Regions from separate parts of the Rahnella sp. BIGb0236 genome, predicted to be linked through region 3. Evidence: predicted binding sites of a transcription regulator. Region 3 holds the regulator's gene; each other region holds the start of a gene.
The links. Region 3 encodes Fur, which represses iron uptake genes when iron is present. Its sites were predicted from a motif close to ATAATAATGAGAACNACTATCAA; they were not measured.

Region 1 (8,073 bases), on a different contig from region 3:
GTACATTGGTACGGCCGGTCGAGAACGAAATCTGACACAAAATCAGTACCGCGAGCATCACCACAATGTTTGCCGGATCCAGGCTGAAAATCAGGTTCTGACCGGTCAGGGTGGCGATCACGGTCACGGCCGGAACGGTCAGTGAAATAGTCGCCAGCACGGAGCCGAAGAATAAATTCATCGCACGCTGTACCTGATTCTTCAGTACTGCTTTCAGGGCGCCCAGACCTTCCGGTGAAAGAATAAGTAACGCGACCAGGAAGCCGGTGAATTGTGCAGGCGCGTTCAGTTCCGTCAGCAGGCTTTCCAGCGGATTGGCGTTGAACTTGGTCACCGCGATCACCAGCACCAGGTGGACGATCAGCCACAAGGTATGTGTCAGATTGCTTTTGGACGAGGGCTTACCGTGGCCGTCTTCTTCGCCTTCATCTTCATGCTCGTAGATAAACAGGCTCTGATGGGTTTTGGTCTGGATCAGCAGGAATACGCCGTACATGGCGGCTGAAATCATTGCGACAAACAGCGCCTGCGTCGTCGAGAAATTACCGGCAGGCAATGCGGCAGGCAGTACCAGCACGATCACCGCCAGCGGGAAAATCGCCATCAGATACTGTTTGATGCCGCCGAGATTGACATACTGCGTCGCAAATTTGCGCCCGCCAAGCAGCAGGGCGACGCCCACCAGACCGGCCGTCACAATCATAATGATCGAAAATAATGTGTCACGCATCAGCGCCGGTGCGGCATCACCCGTCGCCATCAGGGCGGAAATCAGGCTGACTTCGAGGATTACCACGGAAAGGCTGAGAATAAGTGACCCGTAGGGTTCGCCCAAACGGTGTGCCAGTACGTCTGCATGACGGACTACGCTGAACGCGCTGGCGAGGATACCGACCAGCGCGATTAAATTGATGCCGACAACAGCGCCAAAATTACTGCTGTTGCCCCAGAGGACGAGAACGATAAGTGCTGCAATGGGAAAAATCAGGGAATATTCCTGATGGCGGGTTTTGATTTTTGGATGTTCCTGTGAAGACACCATGATGATTATTCTCCTTATAAACGCTCACGTAATAACAACCGCCTGTCTGTCAGTTGTCAGCAAAATGCATAGCAGCATAAAAGTCTAACCCGTTAAGTATAGTAGATAAATTAATCTATTAACAGAATAAAATCAGGGTTAGGAACAAAATCGCCACATAGCCATCATTTAATGATGCATAATTTGCTTTAAACCATGATAAGTGGCGTGCTAATTTTTCATGTTAAGAAAATAAGTCATTTAAAAACAATGCACTGATCATTCATGATGAGTTTATGGCGGCTATGCGTCAATTTATGTAAATACCCCCTATACCCGCACAATCTCAGGGCGAAAAAGGGCGTTCAGGTACCTGATAACAAGAATAATCTGGCAGGATCCTCTGAGGGTAGCAGCTAGACTTAATGTTGTGCTCAGACTCAGCACATAAAGAATGTAACGATCATGAACGTCATGAAAAAGGAGATCACTATGCCTTATCAGAATCGCTCAGCGTTGCCTGATTCCGTCCGCAATGTGCTGCCCGCCCATGCGCAGGACATCTATAAGGAAGCGTTCAACAGTGCGTGGGATGAATACGCTAAATCCAAAGACCGTCAGGGTGACAGTTCCCGTGAAGAAACCGCCCACAAAGTGGCCTGGGCGGCGGTGAAGCATGGGTACAAAAAAGGGGATGATGACAAGTGGCATCCTAAAAAATCCTGATGTTGACGGCAGGTGAGGGGAAATCCCGGCCTGCCGATCTTTCTCACGCCGCACGCTTTGGTTTCCTGTTTTTTGTCTTATCCCCCTCAAAATGTCAACATTCATACAATGTTCATAAAATAATCACTTTATTTTCGTTTTGTGATCCCTCTCAACCTTGATTGCAACGTAAGAAACGAATAAGGTTTCAGCAAGCAGGGTGATACTAAATTTCTTAATAAACCTGCGCGCCCCCTCAAGCAGAGGCGAAAATTGTCCGATATATCTCAAAACCACGACCCACGATAACGGAGAACACAGCGTTAACAGCATGGCATGTTCAAAAGTACGTCGTACCGAAGGGGGAATGAATGTTAACTCGAGATTTCCTGCGTAACGCAGATTGCAAAACAGCATTCGGCAGCATTGATGAATCGATGCTACTGACCCCTGAACAACGCGCGGCTTCATTAGGTTGTACGCTGGCGCGTCGCCCGGATAACAGTCCGGTGTGGATTTTTGGTTACGGTTCACTGATGTGGAACCCGGTTTTTGATTCTGAAGAGGCGCGTCCCGCCACGCTTCATGGTTATCACCGTGCTTTCTGTTTACGTCTGACGTCCGGGCGCGGTACCCACGCGCAACCGGGGCGTATGCTGGCGCTGCGCGATGGCGGACAGACCACCGGGCTGGCATTCCGCCTGCCGGAAGACAAACTCCTCGAAGAACTCGAACTGCTGTGGAAGCGCGAAATGCTGACCGGCTGTTACCGGCCGACCTGGTGCGAACTGGATCTTGATGATGGCCGCAAAGTCACGGCGCTGGTATTTATCATGGATGCGTCCCATCCGCAGTATGAGGCGGATACCGATTATCAGGTCATTGCGCCTCTGATTGCGCAGGCCAGCGGCCCGCTTGGCACCAACGCGCAGTACCTGTTTGCGCTGGAAAAAGAGCTGAACAGCTACGGCATGCGTGACGACTGCATGAGTGAGCTGGTCAAGCAGGTGAGAATGCTGCTTTCTGTTTCTCCGGGCTTTGATGTGCCGGGCCTGAGTTAAAAAATCTGAACCGCTATTTCAGGCTGAGCGTCACTGGCGGGCAGCCTGCTGATTCATCCTCCCGCGTGATATTTCTCTGAATTCAATTAATTAGAATCCCTTCCAATAATAAAATTCCTAATCCTTATAAAATATCCGCATTAACATCCTGTTTACCCTGACGTTATCCCTGAAAAGTTGATTGCATTTGCTCTGTCAATCAGCATAATTCGAATCGTTATGATAATTATTACCATTCACGATTGAACTTTTTCAGGGAATTACCATGCGCACCAAAAGTGAAATCCTTCACACTCCAGCCTTTGCCCGTAAAGTCTTGCCGGTGGTGATTTCTGCCGCGCTGAGCGGGTTAGCGTTACCGGCCATCGCGGCAACCCCCACACCACAAACCACCGCGTCCACTGCTAAAACCGGCGACACCATCACCATTGAAGCCGCGCCACAGACTTTTAAATCTGGCGGCAACGACACGGTACCGGCGTATCTGGACGGACAAATCGCCAACGGCGGACGTCTGGGGATCCTCGGTGAACAGGACGCGATGAATGTGCCGTTCAGCGTCGTGAGCTTCACCGACAAACTGATGCAGGATCAGCAAACCCGTACGCTGGGCGACGTGCTGAATAATGACGCCTCGGTGCAGACCGGTTACGGCTACGGCAACTATTCAGAAACGTTCGTGGTGCGCGGCTTTGAGCTTTCCGGCGACGATATCTCTTACGGCGGATTGTACGGTGTGCTGCCGCGTCAGCTGTTACCGACCGAATTCGCTGATCGTGTTGAATTACTGAAAGGTTCAAGCGCCTTCCTCAACGGTGTACCGCCAGGCGGCACCGGCGTGGGCGGCAACGTCAATATCGAGCCAAAACGTGCCACCGATACCCCGATTAACCGCGTGAGCGTGGATTACACCTCTTCTTCGCAGGTCGGCGGCGCGGTGGATGTGGGGCGTCGTTTTGGTGACAACAACCAGTGGGGCGTGCGCGTCAATGCTGTTCACCGCGAAGGTGAAACGGCGATTGATGATGAAAAACGCCGTCTGACGCTGGGATCCATCGGCCTTGACTACCGTGGCGATCGCTTCCGTTCATCTCTGGATTTCGGGATGAGCAAAACGACGGTGCACGGTGGCCGTCCGGTGGTGTATCTGGGTAACGCGAGCAAAATTCCTGATGTGCCTTCTGCGACCGGCAACTACGGTCAGAAATACGCATCGACCGATATGGAAAACGAGTTCGGCATGCTGAAAGGCGAATACGATGTGGCCGACAACTGGACGGTATATGCCGCCGCCGGTGCTAACCATACGCATGAATTTGGTAAATACAGCTCGCCGACCCTGCAGGACAACGACGGTAACGCCACAATGAGCCGCATGACCGTGCCTTATTTTGCGGACAGCTTCTCCTCTCAGGCGGGCGTACGCGGCAAATTTGATACCGGTTTTGTTAACCACAGTATCAACCTCGGCATGTCGACGCTTTACCGTAAATACAAAACCGCGTACACCATGACCGCGGCTTCCATTAATACCAATATTTACGATCCTTCCCATGTGGATGAACCGCTGACCAATCTCTACAGCGGCGGCGATATGAGCGATCCTGCGGTGCGCAACCGTACCCGTAGCTATGGCGTTTCACTTTCCGACACCATGTCCGTGCTCGACGACCGTCTGCAATTTATCGCCGGTCTGCGTCGTCAGAATGTTGTGGTCAAAAACTACAACTACGACGGCTCTGAAAACACCTCGTTCGACGAAATGAAAGTTACTCCGGCGTTTGGTCTGGTGGTGAAACCGTGGGAACACTACTCCTTCTACGCCAACCACATTGAAGCGTTGCAGGCAGGTGAAACGGCCGGTACGACTTACAACGGTCTGGTGGTCAGTAACGGCGGACAGGTCACCGGTATCGAAACCTCCAAACAAAACGAAGTGGGCGTTAAAGCGGATTTCGGTCGCGTTGCCGGTTCACTGGCGCTGTATGAGATCAAAAAGCCGATCGGCATGTACCGTGCCACAGGCGACGGTTATACCTACGGTAACTATGGCGAAGTGCGTAACCGCGGGATTGAGCTGAATGTCTTCGGCGAACCGGTCACCGGCGTGCGCCTTAACAGCAGCATCACCTGGATGAACCCGGAAATGACCAAAACGCAGGGCGGAGCCTATGACGGCAACGACGCCGTTGGCGTGCCGGATTACCAGTGGGTAGTGGGCGGCGAATGGGATATTCCCGGTGGCAGCGGTGTCACCGCCACCGGTAAAGTGATCCGCTCCGGCTCGCAGTATGCTGACGAAGCGAACAAGCTGAAAGTGGACGGCTGGACACGTCTGGATCTCGGCCTGCGCTACGCGATGCCGGTAGGGCAGAACACCCTGACCTGGCGTGCAAATCTGGAAAACGTCACCAACGAGAAATACTGGGCATCGGCCACAGGGGGTTATCTGACCCAGGGCGATCCGCGCGAATTTAAACTTTCCGCCACCTACGATTTCTGATGATTTACGCCTCCTCCTCACCGGGGAGGCGTTCGCATTTGTACAGTAACAATTCCCCGCCAGCCCGCATTCCGACGCTTTAATAACCAATCAGATAACGTTATGCAAAATTTGCATAACGATAGTATTTATCAGACTTTCTGGTAGGTTGAAGAAACTTTACACTCACTCACCCGACATACTTCGAGCCGCAGATGCGTTGGCTGCGCTCAGTCACCCGAATCACTTACTCATGTAAGCTCATCGGGATCCCTTCGTTTGCCGCGTTACTGCAACTCGAATTATGTGGGCTAACTTGAATAGCAATTTCGCTACCCTGGAGAGTCTGTCTTGATGAAAGCTTTATTACCGTCCGTCCTGTTCACGGCTATTGCGGCTACTTTCTCTGTGCAGGCTGCCACGCCGCCGGATACCCTGGTTATCGCGCAATCCATCGATGACACCTCCAGTTTTGACCCGGCGCAGGGCTTCGAACTGACCACGGTTCAGGCTTTCAATAACATTTATCAGCGTCTGGTGCAGTCTGACCCGAATAATCCGATCGATTTAAAACCGACACTGGCCGCCTCCTGGGAAGCGGGTAAAGATAACCGCAGCCTGACGTTTGCGCTGTCGCCGAAAGCCACTTTTGCCAGCGGCAATCCGCTGACCGCCGATGACGTGATTTTCTCACTGTCGCGCGTGGTGAAGCTGAATCTTGAGCCTTCCTTCATTCTGACGCAGCTGGGCTGGACCGATAAAAACGTCGATACATTCCTGACCAAAGTCGATGACCAGCATGTGAAAATCAGCTGGACCGCCGATGTCAGCCCGTCATTCGTGCTGAGCCTGCTGTCTGCGCCGGTATCCTCGATTGTCGACAGCAAACTGGTGAAAGCTAATGCCACCGCTGACGATTTGGGGCATCAGTGGCTGAGCAACCATTCTGCCGGTTCCGGTCCGTACCAGATCCGTAACTACATTCCCCATGAAGTGGTGATCCTGTCCGCCAATCCGACCTCACCGGAAGGCGCACCGAAACTGAAAACCATTCTGATCAAAAACGTACCGGATCCTGCGGCACGCCGTTTGCTGATCGAGCAGGGCGATGCCGACATGGCGCGTAACCTCGGTTCCGACCAGATGGCGGCGCTCGAAGGCAAGAAAGGTGTGAAACCGCTGGCGGTGCCGTATGCGTCCCTTTACTTCATGCAGTTCAACGCCAAAGCCTCTCCGGCGCTGGGAAATCCGGCCTTCTGGGAAGCCGCGCGTTACCTGTTTGATTACAACCACATCGCGCACGACCTGATGAAAAATCAGTTCCAGGTGCATCAGGCTTTCCTGCCTGAAGGTTACCTCGGCGCGCTGAATGACACGCCTTACACCTACGATCCGGCCAAGGCTAAAGCGATTCTGGCGAAAGCCGGACTGACCAACGTCAGCTTCACGCTGTCCACGGCTAACCAGCCGCCGTATCTGGACATCGCGCAGGCATTGCAGGCCAGCTTCGCGCAGGGCGGCGTGACCGTGAAACTTGATCCGGGTTTAAGCTCGCAGATTTCCACCAAAGTGAAGGCGCATGAATACGATGCTTACATGTCTTCATGGGGCCCGGATTACTTTGACCCGAACACCAACGCCTCGGCGTTTGCCTTCAACCCGGAAGACGGCAGCAAAACGCTGGCATGGCGTGCTAACTGGTCCATTCCGGCGCTCAACAAACTGACACTGGCCGCGATTGCGGAGCCGGATCAGGCTAAACGCGTGGCGGATTACCGTCAGCTGCAACTGGAAGTGCAGAAAAACTCGCCGTTCGTGATCGGCCTGCAAGCGAAAAGCCTGATTGCCGTTCGCGACAACATCAAAGGTTACGTGCAGGGCATCAACCCTGACATGGTCTTCTACAGCAAGGTCACCAAGTAATGACAGACAGTTCAACGCCCGCCGGATTCGTCCGGCAGGGTTGGCGCTGGTCAGGCCGTTTGCTGACCGGCGTGATTTCGCTGGCGCTGACATTGCTCGGTCTGCTGGCGTTCACCTTTACACTTTCCCATCTCGCACCGATTGACCCGACACTTCAGGTGGCGGGCGATCACGCCAGTGAAGCCACCTATGCGCAGGTGCGTCGCGATTTAGGGCTGGATCAGTCGGTGCCGGTGCAGTTCGTCCGTTATCTGGATCATCTGGCGCACGGCGATATGGGGATCTCGCGCATCACTGCGCAGCCGGTCGCCAGTGACTTAATGCGCACCTTCCCGGCGACGGTCGAACTGGCAACCTGTGCGATCCTGCTTGGCGGGTCGCTCGGCATCCTGCTGGCATTGCTGGCGGTGTGGAAACCGGGAAGCTGGCTGGATAACGTCGCGCGGCTGGTGTCGCTGCTCGGCTACTCCGTGCCGATTTTCTGGCTGAGTCTGCTCGGCCTGTTGCTGTTTTACGCCGTGCTGCACTGGGCGGGCGGCCCGGGGCGGCTTGACGACCTGTATATGTACACCATGACGCCGCGCACCGGTTTTGTGCTGATTGATACCTGGCTGTCTGGTGACCGCGAAATGTTCTACAACGCCATCAGCCATTTATGGCTACCGGTGACGGTGCTGGCGATGCTGTCGATGGCGGGCATCACGCGCCTGCTGCGGGCATCCATGCTCGGCGAAATGAATAAAGAATATGTGATTCTGGCGCGCTCCAAAGGCGCGGGCAGGGTGCGGGTATTGCTGTGCCACGTGTTCCCGAATGTGCTCGGCACATTGATCACCGTGCTGACGCTTTCCTACGCCAGCCTGCTGGAAGGCGCGGTACTG
Region 2 (8,073 bases), on a different contig from region 3:
GTGGGACGGCCCTTACGGAGACTGGGGTTCGAAAAAATATCTGGTCGCCAGCCTGAATCAGAGCCTGAAACGCATGGGTCTGGAGTACGTAGATATTTTCTATCATCACCGTCCTGATCCTGACACGCCACTGGAAGAAACCATGGCAGCGCTGGATCTGATTGTGCGTCAGGGCAAGGCGCTGTACGTCGGGCTGTCGAACTATCCGGCAGAACGCGCCCGGAAAGCGTTTGAGATTTTGCAACAGCTCGGCACACCCTGCCTGATCCATCAGCCGAAATACTCCATGTTCGAACGCTGGGTCGAAGCAGATCTGCTGGATACGCTGGCGGATAATGGCGTCGGTTCGATTGCCTTCTCACCGCTGGCGGGCGGCGTGCTGACGGATCGTTATCTGGCGGGTATTCCGGAAGATTCCCGTGCGGCCAGCGGCAGTAAATTCCTGACCGCTGACCAGCTGACGGAAGAAAAACTGGCGAAAGTGCGTAAGCTGAATGAGATTGCGCAGGCGCGCGGTCAGAAGCTGTCACAGATGGCGCTGGCCTGGGTATTGCGCGGCGACCGCGTGACGTCCGTGCTGATCGGGGCCAGTAAAACCAGCCAGATTGATGACGCCGTGGGCATGGTCGCTAACCGTCATTTCAGCGCGGAAGAACTGGCGTCAATTGAAGGTATTTTAGTGTAAGCGGTTACCCTTCGGTATAAAAAACGCGCCTTTGTGGAGACTGTGTAAGCTTTCCGTTAAGGCGCGTAAATCATTCAAAACAGGATTGTAAGCAATAGTACAACACCCTTCTTCCCCTTATAACTGTCAGCATAAATTATAAGGAATCTGGGGCCACTCATGTTAAAGCCTGTACTGTTCGCAACATTGTTCTTTGCCCTGCTCCCTGCGGCGGCGCCTGCCGTGCAGGCCAGCAGCTTCAGCCTGAATACGCCGGGCCTTTCTATCAATATCGGTGACCGGGATAACCGCGGTTATTACTGGGACGGTTACGACTGGCGTAACCCGAGCTGGTGGAACGGCTACCGCGGCCATCATTACGGCGCACGCAGCCCGCGCGGCTATTACTGGGATGGTTATCGCTGGCGCGACCATGGCTGGTGGAATGAACGCCATCCGCCACGCCGTCCGATGCCACCGCCGCATTATTATCATGGCGACCACGGGCGTCCGCATTATGACCACGGGCGCGGACACGGGCCGGATCGCGGTCACGGACACGACAAAGGACGCGGCCACGACGATCACCGTGGCGGTCACGGCGATCATCGCCACTGAAAGACGGAATAACAGAAACAAAAACGGGACAGTTTGCGCTGTCCCGTTTTTTATTGCCTGACGTGTGTCCGGGCGCTATTTCAGCATGCCGAGCAACAGATAAAGGTTAAGGCTGACGACAATCAGCACGATGATGCGCCCTGCCCACTGAACGGTTTTGGTATTCACCATATCGCCCATCAGGCTGCGGTTACCGGTGAAAGCCAGCAGCGGCAGCAATGCCAGGGCGATGCCGAAGCTCAGCAACACCTGACTCATCACCAGAATGCGCGTGGCATCCAGCCCCATAAGGATCACAATAAAGGAAGGCATCATGGTCACCGTACGGCGGACCCACAGCGGAATGTAGAATTTCACAAAGCCTTGCATCACCACCTGACCGGCCAGCGTGCCAACCACTGTCGACGATAGCCCCGCCGCCACCAGACTCAGACCAAAAGTGGTCGCAGCCGCGTGGCCGAGTAACGGTTGCAGGGTCAGATAGGCTTCATCCAGCTCGCTGATGCCGCTGTGTCCGCTGAAATGGAACGCCGCCGCAGCCGTCGCCATCATCGCCAGATTCACGAAACCGGCAATGGTCATGGCAATGCCCACATCCAGTTTAGTGGCAGAATAACGTTGCTCTTTCGACGCCTTCCCGCCCCGCTGGGTCAGCGAAGAGTGCAGGTAAATGACGTGCGGCATGATGGTCGCGCCGAGAACCCCGGCCGCCAGATACACTGAATCGGCGGTAGGCAGCGCAGGGATCAACATCCCTTTGCCCAGCGCCAGCATGCTTGGCTGCGAGAAAAACAGTTCGACAATATAAGCCGCCGCGACAAACAGCAGTAAACCGGCGATCACCAGTTCCAGCGGCTTTTGTCCGCGCTTTTGCAGCCCGAGGATAATAAAGGTGGCAATCCCGGTGAGCACCGCGCCTTGCAGCAGCGAGACCCCGAGAAGCAATTTGAAGCCGATCGCCGCGCCAATAAACTCAGCGAGATCGGTCGCCATCGCGATGATTTCCGCCTGCACCCAGTAGGCCCAGACGGCCGGGCGCGGAAAACGGTCGCGGATATGTTCAGCCAGGTTTTTACCGGTGGCAATACCGAGCTTGGCAGACAGCAGCTGGATCAACATCGCCATGACGTTGGCCCACACCACCACCCACAGCAACTGATAGCCATAGGAGGCACCGGCCTGAATGTTAGTCGCAAAGTTGCCCGGATCGATATAACCGATGGCGGCAATAAAGGCCGGTCCCATCAGTGAAAGCTTCATCTTTCTGGACGCGCGGCCTGAGGATTCGGCCCGGCTGTTCAGCATAGTTAGTTTACCCTTACAATTATTACGCTTACATCAATCATATCTAATTGATAATGATTATCAAGTGCATTTAGAATGATCTGAGTAATTACTCTGATAGGCAGCAGCGGTAAGCGAGAAGGTAATAACTGAGAGGTGATTCGCTCACCCGACTTCAGAAAGCCAGACGCAGGGCACTTTCCTAAAACAGACATTAACGGGCCAGATTCAGAACGCATTACGGCACATGATAAAACTAGCACAGGAATGCTAATTGTGCTTAGTTTTATTAACATCTTGATTTTTTGTGTGATGAGCCGCGATTTGTTGCAATTCGTGTCTGTAATTTCTATATTTGCAATCGACTTCACGTTTTAAATGTACGCGTTACATAAAATGTCCGTCGAAATATAGCCTGCCTCTAATTTGGAGCACCCATGTCCCGAATATTGCACTTTGTATTAGCGTTGGCCGTTGTCGCTGCACTCGCTTTACTGGTGAGCCGTGACCGGAAAAATATCCGTTTACGTTTCATCGTTCAGCTGTTGGTCATCGAAGTCTTGTTAGCCTATTTCTTCCTGAACTCCTCTGTTGGTTTAGGTTTTGTGAAAGGCTTCTCAGACTTGTTTGAGAAATTATTAGGATTCGCTGCGGAAGGGACCGGCTTCGTATTTGGAGGCATGAGCGATAAAGGATTAGCGTTCTTCTTCTTGAAGGTCTTGTGTCCGATCGTGTTTATTTCCGCACTGATTGGTATTTTACAGCACATTCGTGTTCTGCCTTTCGTCATCCGTATCATTGGTACGGTACTGTCGAAAATCAATGGCATGGGAAAACTGGAATCTTTCAACGCCATCAGCTCCCTGATTTTGGGTCAGTCAGAAAACTTTATCGCGTATAAAGATATTCTGAGCAAAATGTCTGAAAAACGTATGTACACCATGGCAGCCACCGCCATGTCGACCGTGTCTATGTCGATTGTGGGTGCGTACATGACCATGCTGGAACCGCGCTTTGTTGTTGCTGCGCTGGTGCTCAACATGTTCAGTACCTTCATCGTACTGTCGTTGATCAACCCTTATAAAGTTGATTCAGAAGAAGACCTGCAAATCGGTAACACGCATCAGGGTCAGAGCTTCTTTGAAATGCTGGGTGAATACATCCTGGCCGGTTTCAAAGTGGCTATCATCGTTGCAGCCATGTTGATTGGTTTCATCGCACTGATTTCCTGCCTGAATGCGTTGTTCGACGTGGTATTCGGTATCACCTTCCAGGGCGTGCTGGGTTATGTCTTCTATCCATTTGCATGGATGATGGGCGTACCAAGTCACGAAGCCTTGCAGGTAGGCAGCATCATGGCAACCAAACTGGTTTCCAATGAATTTGTTGCGATGTTGGATCTGCAGAAAGTCGCGACCGAACTGTCACCACGCGGCGTGGGCATCCTGTCCGTGTTCCTGGTGTCTTTCGCGAACTTCTCTTCCATCGGTATCGTTGCCGGCGCGATCAAGGGCCTGAACGAGCATCAGGGCAACGTGGTTTCCCGCTTCGGCCTGAAACTGCTGTACGGCTCAACGCTGGTCAGCGTGTTGTCTGCTTCTATCGCGGGTCTGGTACTGGCGTAAGTTAGCAAACGACTGAAAGACAGAGAAACCCGCTTCGGCGGGTTTTTTTATGTCGGTAATTCAGGGTTAAACAAAACGTGATGAAATCACCGGAACGCAGAAAGCAAAAAACCCGCCGAAGCGGGTTTCTTTAATATTTGGTGGAGATAAGCGGGATCGAACCGCTGACCTCTTGCATGCCATGCAAGCGCTCTCCCAGCTGAGCTATACCCCCACACGAGGTCGTACACATTTACTGCTTTTGTTTCCTCTGGTAAGGAAACAGCCAACTTACTCTGGAAAGGAAGTTGGTGGAGATAAGCGGGATCGAACCGCTGACCTCTTGCATGCCATGCAAGCGCTCTCCCAGCTGAGCTATACCCCCAATTCATGCCCGCAAAAACGGGTGAACGGGGCGCATAATATGAAACGTCGCTACCCCTGTCAACGGCTAAATCCGTTTATCAATTCAAGCGCTGAAAAAGCCGCCAAATCTCCCATTTCACAGGAAAAAACCCCCTGCCTTCAGGGAAATTTTCAGACAGACGCTTTGTTTTACAATTTGCCCGCCAGGCCGCATTTTACCTAGCTTTCTGATCTGCCTACGCATTTCCTTAACATCTATGTCTGAATAATTAATGGAATGTTAGCAGACTATGAAAATCGTCTTGTTTTGAGATAAATCTCAGAATAGACTGCTCGCGCTATAATCATAACTCACTACTTTCGAGCACTCCCATGTCCTTGTATTCACCTAAAGAAATCGCATCCATCGCCGTCACAGCGGGCGTTAATAAAAGCCGCGCCACCGTGTTGAATTTGTTAATTTTGGGCTTCCTGGCTGGCGCATTCATTGCCACCGGGTTCCTTCTGGATCTGCATGTAATAGGGACGTTACCTGCATCCTGGGGTTCATTCAGTAACTTGCTGGGCGCCGCAGTCTTCCCGGTAGGCATCATTCTGACCGTTTTAGCAGGGGGAGAACTGCTGACCGGTAACATGATGACCTTACCTATCGCCTGGTTTGCGCGTCAAATCAGTTTGTACTCAGTATTGCGTAACTGGTTCTGGGTCACTCTCGCTAACCTGCTGGGCAGTCTGGCCGTGGCCTATTTCTTCGGCCATGTTCTGGGGCTGACAGAAGGCGCCTTCCTGAGTAAAACCGTGGCAACCGCCACCGCAAAAGTGAACGCAGACTTCATGCATGCGTTTATTTCCGGTATCGGCTGTAACTGGCTGGTGTGTCTGGCGATCTGGCTGGCCTTCGCCAGTAAAGAAGTCGGCGGCAAAGTGATCGGCATGTGGTTCCCGGTCATGGCATTCGTGGCAATCGGCTTCCAGCACGTGGTCGCCAATATGTTCATCGTGCCTGCGGCGATCTTTGCCGGTGCGCTGAGCTGGTCTGAATACCTGCCTAACTTCGTGGCCGTATTCCTCGGTAATGCCGTCGGTGGCGCAGGCTTCGTTGGCCTGATGTACTTCCTGGCTTACCGCCCGACCGTTGAAACCCCTGCTACTGAACAACGTTAATTAAGCCGTTTTTCGCCCTGAGGTTTTGCAGAAAGTAAAAAAGCCAGCCGGTTTCCCGCGCTGGCTTTTTTTATGGCAAGCCGTTGTGATTACTGGGCTTGTGTTTCGCGCTCAGCAATAAAGGCTAATGCCATATCGATACGCGCCAGCACACGACGCTGGCCGATAGCGTGAACGGTCACGTCAACGCCAGGAGACTGACCTGCACCGGTGACGGCAACACGCAGTGGCATGCCGACTTTACCCATCCCCACTTCCAGCTCATCCGCCGTGCCCTGAATGGCGTGGTGAATGTTCTCAGCGGTCCAGTCAGTGATGGCAGCCAGTTTCGCACGCACCACTTCCAGCGGCTGACGCGCAACCGGACGTAAGTGTTTCTTCGCGGCATCGGCATCAAACTCGGCAAAATCTTCGTAGAAGTAACGGCAGGACTCCGCCATTTCTTTCAGGGTTTTGCAACGCTCGCCCAGCAGGGTCACGATTTCAAACAGCTGCGGACCGTTACGGGTTTCGATACCCGCCTGCTCCACATGCCACAGAAGGTGTGTCGCCACATACTGCGGATCCATCGTATTAATGTAGTGATGGTTCAGCCATTGCAGTTTTTCAGTGTTAAACGCACTGGCGGATTTGCTGACGTTTTCCAGTGAGAACAGCGCTTTCATTTCGTCGCGGCTGAAAATTTCCTGATCGCCATGAGACCAGCCCAAACGCACCAGATAGTTCAGCAGCGCTTCCGGCAGATAACCGTCATCACGGTATTGCATCACGCCGACCGCACCGTGGCGTTTGGACAGTTTTTTACCGTCATCACCCAGAATCATGGAAACGTGCGCATAAACCGGCACAGGCGCGCCCAGAGCCTTCAGGATGTTAATCTGACGCGGGGTGTTGTTGATATGGTCTTCACCACGGATCACGTGGGTGATTTCCATATCCCAGTCATCGACCACGACACAGAAGTTATAGGTCGGTGAACCGTCAGTACGGCGGATGATCAGATCATCGAGCTCGTCATTGCTGAATTCGATCGGGCCGCGGATCTGGTCGTCAAAAATAACCGAACCTTCCTGCGGGTTACGGAAACGCACCACACATGGCTCATCCGCCGCGTGATGTTCATGGCTGTCGCGGCAACGGCCGTCATAACGAGGCTTCTCGTTATTCGCCATTTGTTGTTCACGCAGGGCTTCCAGACGCTCTTTAGAGCAATAGCATTTATACGCGGTGCCGTTTTCCAGCATCTCATCAATAACTGCGTTATAACGGTCAAAACGTTTGGTCTGGAAATACGGGCCTTCATCCCAGTCCAGATTCAGCCAGTTCATGCCATCCATAATCGCGTCGATTGCTGCCTGAGTGGAACGCTCGAGATCGGTATCTTCGATACGCAGCACAAACTCACCGCCAAGGTTGCGGGCAAAGAGCCAGGAATAGAGCGCGGTACGGGCGCCACCGACGTGCAGATAGCCGGTCGGGCTTGGGGCAAAACGGGTTTTGATTTTCATCTGGGTGCAACCTTAATCACGCAACGCCAATAAACGCTGCTATCAATTAACAAAAAGTGGCTGACATTCTACCACTCTGCCCTGATTCCTCAACGCACAACCCGTGGTACAGGCATTGTTTAAGGCCATGAATGCGTAAAGAATCGGCTACGCGGGCGAGAAACGCGTCAGGTTGACTAAAAATAAGCCGAACGATCATTTTTGTTTTTAAAAAGCGTTGACGTAATTTCAAGTATCCCTATAATGCGACTCCATCACGACGGGGGCGATTAGCTCAGTTGGTAGAGCATCTCCTTTACACGGAGGGGGTCGGCGGTTCGAGCCCGTCATCGCCCACCACTCTTTAAGAGTGCCGCGTTGTGATAAGTAGGAAGAAGTGAGAAATGGGCGATTAGCTCAGTTGGTAGAGCATCTCCTTTACACGGAGGGGGTCGGCGGTTCGAGCCCGTCATCGCCCACCATTTCTCAGCACGTTTCTTCTTACATGGGGAAGTACCCAGAAGTGGGCGATTAGCTCAGTTGGTAGAGCATCTCCTTTACACGGAGGGGGTCGGCGGTTCGAGCCCGTCATCGCCCACCACTTCTGCGGGCCGTTAGCTCAGTTGGTAGAGCAGTTGACTTTTAATCAATTGGTCGCTGGTTCGAATCCAGCACGGCCCACCAATTCAGAAAGAAGCGCCTTATAGGCGCTTTTTTCGCATCTGTACTCCGAAGAAAAACCGTGATGGAGGCGAACCAGCCGCTGGTTCTTACTTTCCCCCTCCTCTACTCCAGTTTAAACATCGGCACGACTTTATTGTGCAGCGCCGGATTATCGCTTTCATCCTTCAGATTCACCCCCGACAATTTCCGCTGGAAAGATTGT
Region 3 (8,073 bases):
CGCCTGCTGCCGGTACCGTGGTGAAAATCTTCAACACCAATCACGCGTTCTGCCTGGAAACCACTTCCGGTGCTGAAATCGTGGTGCATATGGGGATTGATACCGTTGCGCTGAACGGTCAGGGCTTTACCCGCCTGGTCGAAGAAGGGGCCACGGTCACTGCCGGACAGCCTGTTCTCGAGCTGGATCTGGATTACCTGAACGCTCACGCGCGCTCAATGATCAGCCCTGTGGTGGTCAGCAATATTGATGATTACACCGGTGTGACTGCGCTGGCCAGCGGTTCTGTGGTCGCCGGTCAGAGCAAGCTGTTCGACATTCAGGGCAAATAACGTCTCTGAACGGCTGACATTGAAAAGTCCCCTGACGGGAAGAGAGCGATCTCTTCCCGTTTTTTATTGTTTCAGAACAGACGGCACAGAGATAACCACGATTTTATGCAACTAACGGTTGTTTCCCGACGTGGCTTGTTGGAACATAAGCGGTTATCCGTAGAGTCAATGTTGCGTAGAGGAATTGCACAATGAGTGAGGCTGAAGCCCGCCCAACAAATTTTATCCGTCAGATTATTGATGAAGATCTGGCGACCGGGAAACACAATACCGTTCATACCCGTTTCCCGCCTGAGCCAAATGGCTATCTGCATATCGGTCATGCGAAATCTATCTGCCTGAACTTCGGCATTGCGCAAGACTATCAGGGGCAGTGCAACCTGCGTTTTGACGATACCAACCCGGCAAAAGAAGACATCGAATTCGTTGAGTCGATCAAACACGACGTCCAGTGGTTAGGTTTCGACTGGAGCGGTGATATTCACTACTCTTCAGACTATTTTGATCAACTGCACGCTTATGCGCTGGAACTGATCAACAAAGGTCTGGCGTACGTTGACGAACTGTCACCGGATCAGATCCGTGAATACCGCGGCTCGCTGACGTCTCCGGGCAAAAACAGCCCGTACCGTGACCGTTCAGTGGAAGAGAACATCGCGCTGTTTGAGAAAATGCGTAACGGTGAATTTGCCGAAGGGGCTGCCTGTCTGCGTGCAAAAATCGATATGGCGTCGCCTTTCTTCGTGATGCGCGATCCGGTTCTGTACCGTATTAAGTTTGCAGAACACCACCAGACCGGCAAAAAATGGTGCATCTATCCGATGTACGATTTCACCCACTGCATTTCCGATGCGCTGGAAGGGATCACCCATTCGCTGTGTACGCTGGAATTCCAGGACAACCGTCGTCTGTACGACTGGGTTCTGGATAACATCTCCATTCCATGCCACCCGCGTCAGTACGAGTTCTCCCGTCTGAATCTCGAGTACTCCATCATGTCTAAGCGTAAGCTGAACCAGCTGGTGACCGAGAAGATTGTGGAAGGCTGGGACGACCCGCGTATGCCGACCGTTTCAGGTCTGCGTCGTCGTGGTTACACCGCCGCGTCTATCCGTGAATTCTGCCGTCGTATCGGCGTCACCAAGCAAGACAACAACGTCGAAATGATGGCGCTGGAATCCTGTATCCGTGACGATCTGAACGAAAACGCACCGCGCGCCATGGCGGTGATCAATCCGGTTAAAGTGATCATTGAAAACTTTACCGGTGATGACGTGCAGAGGGTGAAAATGCCGAACCACCCGAGCAAACCGGAAATGGGCACCCGCGAAGTGCCATTTACCCGTGAGATTTATATCGATCAGGCAGATTTCCGCGAAGAAGCGAACAAGCAATACAAGCGTCTGGTGCTCGGCAAAGAAGTGCGTCTGCGCAATGCGTATGTGATCAAAGCAGAACGTATCGAGAAAGATGCAGAAGGCAATATCACCACGATCTTCTGTTCTTACGATATCGATACACTGAGCAAAGATCCTGCCGATGGCCGCAAGGTGAAAGGCGTGATCCACTGGGTTTCGGCGTCAGAAGGCAAACCGGCGGAGTTCCGCCTGTATGACCGTCTGTTCAGCGTCGCCAACCCGGGTCAGGCAGAAGATTTCCTGACCACCATCAACCCGGAATCTCTGGTGATTTCCCACGGTTTCGTGGAGCCATCACTGGTGGCTGCACAGGCTGAAATCAGCCTGCAGTTCGAGCGTGAAGGTTACTTCTGCGCCGACAGCCGCTACTCAAGCGCTGAACATCTGGTGTTTAACCGTACCGTTGGCCTGCGTGATACCTGGGAAAGCAAACCCGTCGTGTAAGCCTTCAGTGTCAGATGATAAAACGCAGCTCCGGCTGCGTTTTTTTTTGCCTGTGATAATCGTAATGGGTTTTGTTTCTCGTCGCGAATTAATGTATTTCCTATGCTTGCTTTTTAAACGATGTAGCGCGAGCTGTTGTATTGCTGAAACGTTTAAACTGTAGGGTTATTTTATTTAATTGCTTGTTTTAGTTATTTATTCAGTTAATCCACTGCTTTAATTCTTTCCTGAGACCCTCTGTAACACTTTTTCATCTTTATGTGCACTTTGTCATATTTCGGCGATCAATGATGAATTACTCATTGATAATTCGCGTCGCGAAAAATATTCTAAACCTGTTTTATACGGTTACGCCTCTGGCGGCCGCTTTTTATACCCGTTTGGGTTTTGCTCGTTTTTTTAGTCAACATGAGGAATCTCTATGCACAAGCACCGTAACAGGGGCAGGGGATCGGCTTACCTGAAACCTGCGATATATTCCCTGGCCGGCACCTTACTGGGTGGCGGAATGATGTTCGCTGAAGATGCCAACGCGGCAGGTTTTATTGATGATTCAACGCTGACCGGCGGCGTGTATTACTGGCAGCGTCAACGTGACCGCAAGGACATGGATCCGGCGAGTGACAGCTACAAAGACTATACAACCAACCTTTCCCATTCTACCGCTAACCTGAACCTCGACTTTTCTTCCGGCTATGCCTGGGACATGTTTGGTATTGATATCGCCGCTTTCACGGCAATTGAAATGGCCGAAAGCAGCGAGAGCGGACACCCCAACGAAATCGCCTTCTCCAACAGCAACCGCGCGTACGACGAAGATTATTCCGGCGATAAAAGCGGCATCAGCCTGTATAAGGCCGCCGGTAAATTCAAATACGGCGGATTCTGGGGACATGCGGGTTACATTCAGCCCACCGGACAAACGCTGATCGCGCCACACTGGAGCTTTATGCCGGGAACCTATCGCGGTGCGGAAGCCGGATATAAACATGATTTCGGTGATCCGGGTGAGTTGAGCTTCTCCTACATGTGGACCGACGAATACAAATCCCCGTGGCATCTGGAAATGGATGATTTCCGCCAGAATGACAAAAAGACCGGCGTTTCTTATCTTCACTCGGTCGGGGCGAAATACGATTTTAAAAATGATTTCGTGCTGGAAGGCGCATTTGGTCAGGCTGAAAGTTATGTTGACCAGTACTTTGCCAAGGCCTCTTACAAAATTGATCTGATGGGCAATCCGCTGACCACCAGCTATCAGTTCTATGGTGCAGAAGATCGCATCAGTGACAAGAATGATCCGAACAGTCTGTATGACGGACTGGCATGGCTGCAGGCGCTGACTTTCGGCTATACCACCGGTCAGTTTAACTGGCGTCTGGAAGGGACGATGGTGAAGGCCGAAGGGAATCAGGGTTACTTCCTGCAACGTATGACCCCGACCTATTCCTCTTCAAACGGTCGTCTTGACGTGTGGTGGGATAACCGTTCTGACTTCAACGCCAACGGTGAGAAAGCCGTGTATGCCGGCGTGCTTTATGATCTGGCGAAATGGGATCTGCCGGGCTTCGCGGTCGGTGGTTCGTACGTCTATGCGTGGGATGCCAAACCGAGCACCAATGCGGCCTACGATCAGAGCCAGCGCCTGAAAGAAAGCGCCTGGAGTCTGGATGCGCTGTATACCATTCAGGAAGGGCGCGCCAAAGGGACGCTGTTCAAACTGCATTACACCCAATACGACAACCACTCTGATCTTCCGAGCTGGAGTGGCGGGTACGGCAACATATTCCAGGATGAAAAAGACGTGAAATTCATTGTCATCGCTCCATTCACTATTTTCTGAGGTCGTTATGTCGATGAATAAATTACTGATGATTGTGATGTCGTCCGTGCTTCTGGCCGGTTGTGCACCTACCGCTGATCAGGCAGAAATCTCCAAAACGCGGGAAGATTACCGGACCTGTATTAATACGGCGGAAGGCGATGCGGACAAACTGGCATCCTGTCAGGTGATGCTCAACAAGCTGAAACAGGAAAAAGCACACCAGCAATTTGCAGAACAGGAGACAGTGCGCGTGGTGGATTATCAGCGCTGCCTTACCGCCCGTAAAACCGGAAACGGTCAGGCCTTTGCCGCCGATTGCGGGAAAATCTGGCAGGAAATCAGAGCGAATAACGCACCGGAAAAGTAACTCAACACCAGAACACGGATGCAGAAATCAAAACCCCGGCTTGCCGGGGTTTTTTGCCTCTGCCCTCTGCCAGATTGCAGACATAAAAAAACCGCTTTTCAGCGGTTAATTTAGTCAAAGCCCGTGCAGATTACAGCGCAGGTTTATCGTTATGCAAAGAGTCATCTTCACGGCAGTCGCCTGCTTCACAGTGGCCGTACAAATACAGACTGTGGTTGGTCAGTTTGATGCCATGTTTCTTAGCAATCTCACGCTGACGACCTTCAATATATTCGTCACGGAATTCAATCACACGGCCACAATCCAGACAGATCAGGTGGTCATGGTGATGTTGCTGGGTCAGTTCGAATACGGACTTGCCGCCTTCGAAGTTATGACGGGTGACAATACCGGCGTCGTCAAACTGGTTCAGAACGCGGTAAACCGTCGCCAGGCCAATTTCTTCACCCATATCAATCAGTTGCTTGTAAAGATCTTCCGCACTAACGTGATGACCTTCCGGCGCTTGCAGCACTTCCAGGATTTTGAGGCGCGGAAGCGTGACTTTTAAGCCGGCTTTCTTCAGTGCGGTGTTGTTGTCAGTCATGCGGATTCAGTCCTGTTACTATGTGCTAATCAAGTTGAGGCATGCAGCCTGTGGCATCGGCGGCACAAAATTATTCGTATAGTCTCTTCGTTTAACGCAAATGTGCCAATTCTCGTCAACGACAGCCTGTTAATAAAGATCACAAAGTGCCGGTCACATTTGGAATGCAACGACTTGATCGATAGAAAAAACAGATGAACTCAGTGTACCTTGATACGACTGAAAGTTACAATTTTGTAGCAGTTAAATTGTTAATTTCAGTAATAGTTTGGCCCTTCAATTGTAGAATAAATCCTCAGGGCCAACAGGGTTTTTAGCCAATAATTTCAGAAAGGCTGAGTTCTTCTGTGATCTGTTTTACCCAGGCATCAACACGTTCGTTGGTCAGTTCTGGCTGACGGTCTTCGTCAATTGCCAGCCCAATGAAGTGCTTATCGTCTGCCAGGCCTTTGGATGCTTCGAAGTGGTAACCTTCGGTTGGCCAGTGACCGACAATCACCGCGCCGCGTGGCTCAATGATGTCGCGCACGGTACCCAGTGCATCGCAGAAATATTCGGCATAGTCTTCCTGATCGCCACAACCAAACAGCGCGACCAACTTACCTTCGAAATCTATCTCTTCCAGCGTTGGGAAAAAGTCGTCCCAGTCACACTGCGCTTCACCGTAATACCAGGTTGGAATGCCGATCAGCAAAATATCGAATTTTTCCAGATCCTCTTTGCTGCTCTTCGCAATGTCATGCACCTCTGCAACATCTTTACCCAATTGCTTCTGGATCATTTTTGCGATGTTTTCGGTGTTACCTGTATCGGATCCAAAGAAGATACCTACAACGGCCATAAGATTACCTAACCTCTTGTTCTAAATGAAGTGCCCTGCATCGCAGGCAATAATAATGCAGATGATAGCAAACTCGCGAGGCGGAGAATATGCTTCCGGCCGCCTTCTTGACTGGGAAATAAGTTTATCGGGCAATATTTTAAAGTGTTATCGCCTTTGTGTGTTTTCCAAAACCGCCAATAAACCTCAAACTTATTGAGGTTAAAAGCAAAGTTGAGAAATAAGTCGACACAATACTAAATTTCGAGCACATCCCGCCGATAGATGATGCGAGAGCAATCTCAACATAATAAAGAAATCGATGCCCGGAGAGGTGTTCAAACATGTCCTGGGGCACTTGCCTGCTGGTTACCTGTCTTGATTCTCCGCATCCCCGTCAATCCTCAGACCAGAAACAGTCCTGTTTCGAGAGAGGCATATCGTGCAGTTTTTAAAAAATATCACCATCAGGGCCGCATTATTAACGATTCTTGGCATCTTCTGCGTCATGTGGGCCGGTGTTTCCCTTTACACCGTCTCCTCACTTGACACGCTGACGCAAAATACCAAAAACAGTACCGAGCTGGTCAACAATATGGCGCTGATCAACAAAGGTAATGATCAGTATTTTCGTACCGTGACGCGCCTGAGCCGCGCCGTCGCACAGCTTCAGGCCGACCCATCAAAAGGGCCGGAAATTTTTGATACCGCGAAACAATCCCTCGACGGACTGACGCAGGCGCTGGCCAGTTTTAAAACAGCGCCGCATCCAGGTCTGGAAGAAGCCGCCGTTCAGGAACTGAGCACTAACTGGGACAACCTGATCACCCAGGGCGTCACGCCGTTATTTGCCGCCGCGAGCAGCAAGGATATCGGGACTTATAACCAGCTCGCCAATTCAACCGTCCCTGCGCTGAGCCGCAGCTTTGGCGCGTCCATGGAAAACGTCAGCGGCCAGATCGCCGTTGATTTCGATGCGGCGCAACGTCAATCGACCCATCTGACCTCCATCGGCAAAGTGATTTTGCTGACGGCGTTTGGTATCGGGCTGGTGATTTTACTCCTGACCGACCGTTATCTGGTGATGGCGCTGGTGAGACCACTGGATCAAATCCGCGACCATTTCGCGGTGATCGCCAGCGGCGACCTGACGCATTATCTGGAAGAGTTCGGTAAAAACTGTGCCGGTAAGCTGATCCCGTTGCTGAACTTAATGCAGCTGAGTCTGGTGAATACCGTCCAAACCATCCGTAACTGTACCAACCACATTTATCAGGGCGCGTCAGAGATTTCAGCCGGTAACAACGATCTGTCTTCCCGTACAGAAGAACAGGCCTCGGCGCTGGAAGAAACCGCCGCCAGCATGGAAGAACTGACCGCTACCGTGAAACACAATGCCGATAACGCGCATCACGCCAGCCAGCTGGTGATTGAAGCCTCCGGTACCGCGCAGCGCGGCGGGAATATCGTCGCGGATGTGGTCAGCACCATGAAAGACATCTCCGGCAGCTCGAAGAAAATTGCCGAAATCACGTCGGTCATTAACAGCATCGCTTTCCAGACCAACATTCTGGCGCTGAACGCCGCGGTCGAAGCCGCGCGTGCGGGCGAGCAGGGACGGGGTTTTGCGGTGGTCGCCAGCGAAGTGCGCAATCTGGCACAGCGCAGTGCGCAGGCGGCGAAGGAAATCGAGCAGCTGATCAGCGAATCGGTTTCCCGCGTCGACAGCGGTTCGCGGCTGGTTGAAAACGCCGGTCAGACCATGAATGAAGTGGTGCGTTCCATTACGCACGTCACCGATATCATGGCGGAAATCGCGTCTGCGTCTGATGAACAAAGCAAAGGCATCAGCCAGGTGGCGGTGGCCGTCACTGAAATGGACAGCGTGACGCAGCAGAACGCCGCGCTGGTGGAACAGGCATCGCAGGCTGCGGTTTCACTGGAAGAACAGGCGTCATTGCTGAACAACGCTGTCGCCACGTTCAAGCTGAAAGACAGCGTGACCAGCGTCGGATCGCGTCCGGCGAAGTCAATTTCTGCGCCATTATTGCGTCCGGATACCGGCATGCTTTCGGCGAAAAGTGCTGAAAACTGGGAAACGTTCTGAGGGGAAAGAAAAGCGTTAGCGTGGAATAGTTAAGAAAAAACAAACGGGTAGCCTGAGAGGGTTACCCGTTTTCAATCAGCCTTCATGACCGTTAAGATGCGACAGCAGCATCTCTTCAATCAATTCGCTACGACTGATATTGCGTTCTTCTGCCAGCTTATTGAGCATATCAAC

Region 1: the regulator Fur is predicted to act here: its motif matches at 3,001-3,023, upstream of EDF78_RS21700 (TonB-dependent siderophore receptor).
Region 2: the regulator Fur is predicted to act here: its motif matches at 2,635-2,657, upstream of EDF78_RS08055 (Nramp family divalent metal transporter).

What each region holds. Positions count from the first base shown of each region.
Region 1 covers NZ_SOAO01000014.1:92,390-100,462, forward strand. The annotation lists gene chaA (sodium-potassium/proton antiporter ChaA) at 1-1,042, opposite strand, end outside; gene chaB (putative cation transport regulator ChaB) at 1,514-1,747, shown strand; gene EDF78_RS21695 (gamma-glutamylcyclotransferase) at 2,098-2,787, shown strand; gene EDF78_RS21700 (TonB-dependent siderophore receptor) at 3,053-5,290, shown strand; gene EDF78_RS21705 (ABC transporter substrate-binding protein) at 5,624-7,192, shown strand; gene EDF78_RS21710 (ABC transporter permease) at 7,192-8,073, shown strand, end outside.
Region 2 covers NZ_SOAO01000003.1:248,587-256,659, reverse strand. The annotation lists gene mgrA (L-glyceraldehyde 3-phosphate reductase) at 1-685, shown strand, start outside; gene EDF78_RS08060 (DUF2502 domain-containing protein) at 845-1,282, shown strand; gene EDF78_RS08055 (Nramp family divalent metal transporter) at 1,358-2,587, opposite strand; gene EDF78_RS08050 (NupC/NupG family nucleoside CNT transporter) at 3,004-4,191, shown strand; tRNA gene EDF78_RS08045 (tRNA-Ala) at 4,330-4,405, opposite strand; tRNA gene EDF78_RS08040 (tRNA-Ala) at 4,480-4,555, opposite strand; gene EDF78_RS08030 (formate/nitrite transporter family protein) at 4,909-5,700, shown strand; gene gltX (glutamate--tRNA ligase) at 5,790-7,208, opposite strand; tRNA gene EDF78_RS08020 (tRNA-Val) at 7,472-7,547, shown strand; tRNA gene EDF78_RS08015 (tRNA-Val) at 7,594-7,669, shown strand; tRNA gene EDF78_RS08010 (tRNA-Val) at 7,713-7,788, shown strand; tRNA gene EDF78_RS08005 (tRNA-Lys) at 7,796-7,871, shown strand; gene eutC (ethanolamine ammonia-lyase subunit EutC) at 7,974-8,073, opposite strand, start outside.
Region 3 covers NZ_SOAO01000002.1:367,843-375,915, reverse strand. The annotation lists gene nagE (N-acetylglucosamine-specific PTS transporter subunit IIBC) at 1-332, shown strand, start outside; gene glnS (glutamine--tRNA ligase) at 524-2,194, shown strand; gene EDF78_RS05235 (OprD family outer membrane porin) at 2,616-4,037, shown strand; gene chiQ (ChiQ/YbfN family lipoprotein) at 4,051-4,386, shown strand; gene fur (ferric iron uptake transcriptional regulator) at 4,517-4,972, opposite strand; gene fldA (flavodoxin FldA) at 5,286-5,813, opposite strand; gene EDF78_RS05215 (methyl-accepting chemotaxis protein) at 6,235-7,899, shown strand; gene ybfE (LexA regulated protein) at 7,975-8,073, opposite strand, start outside.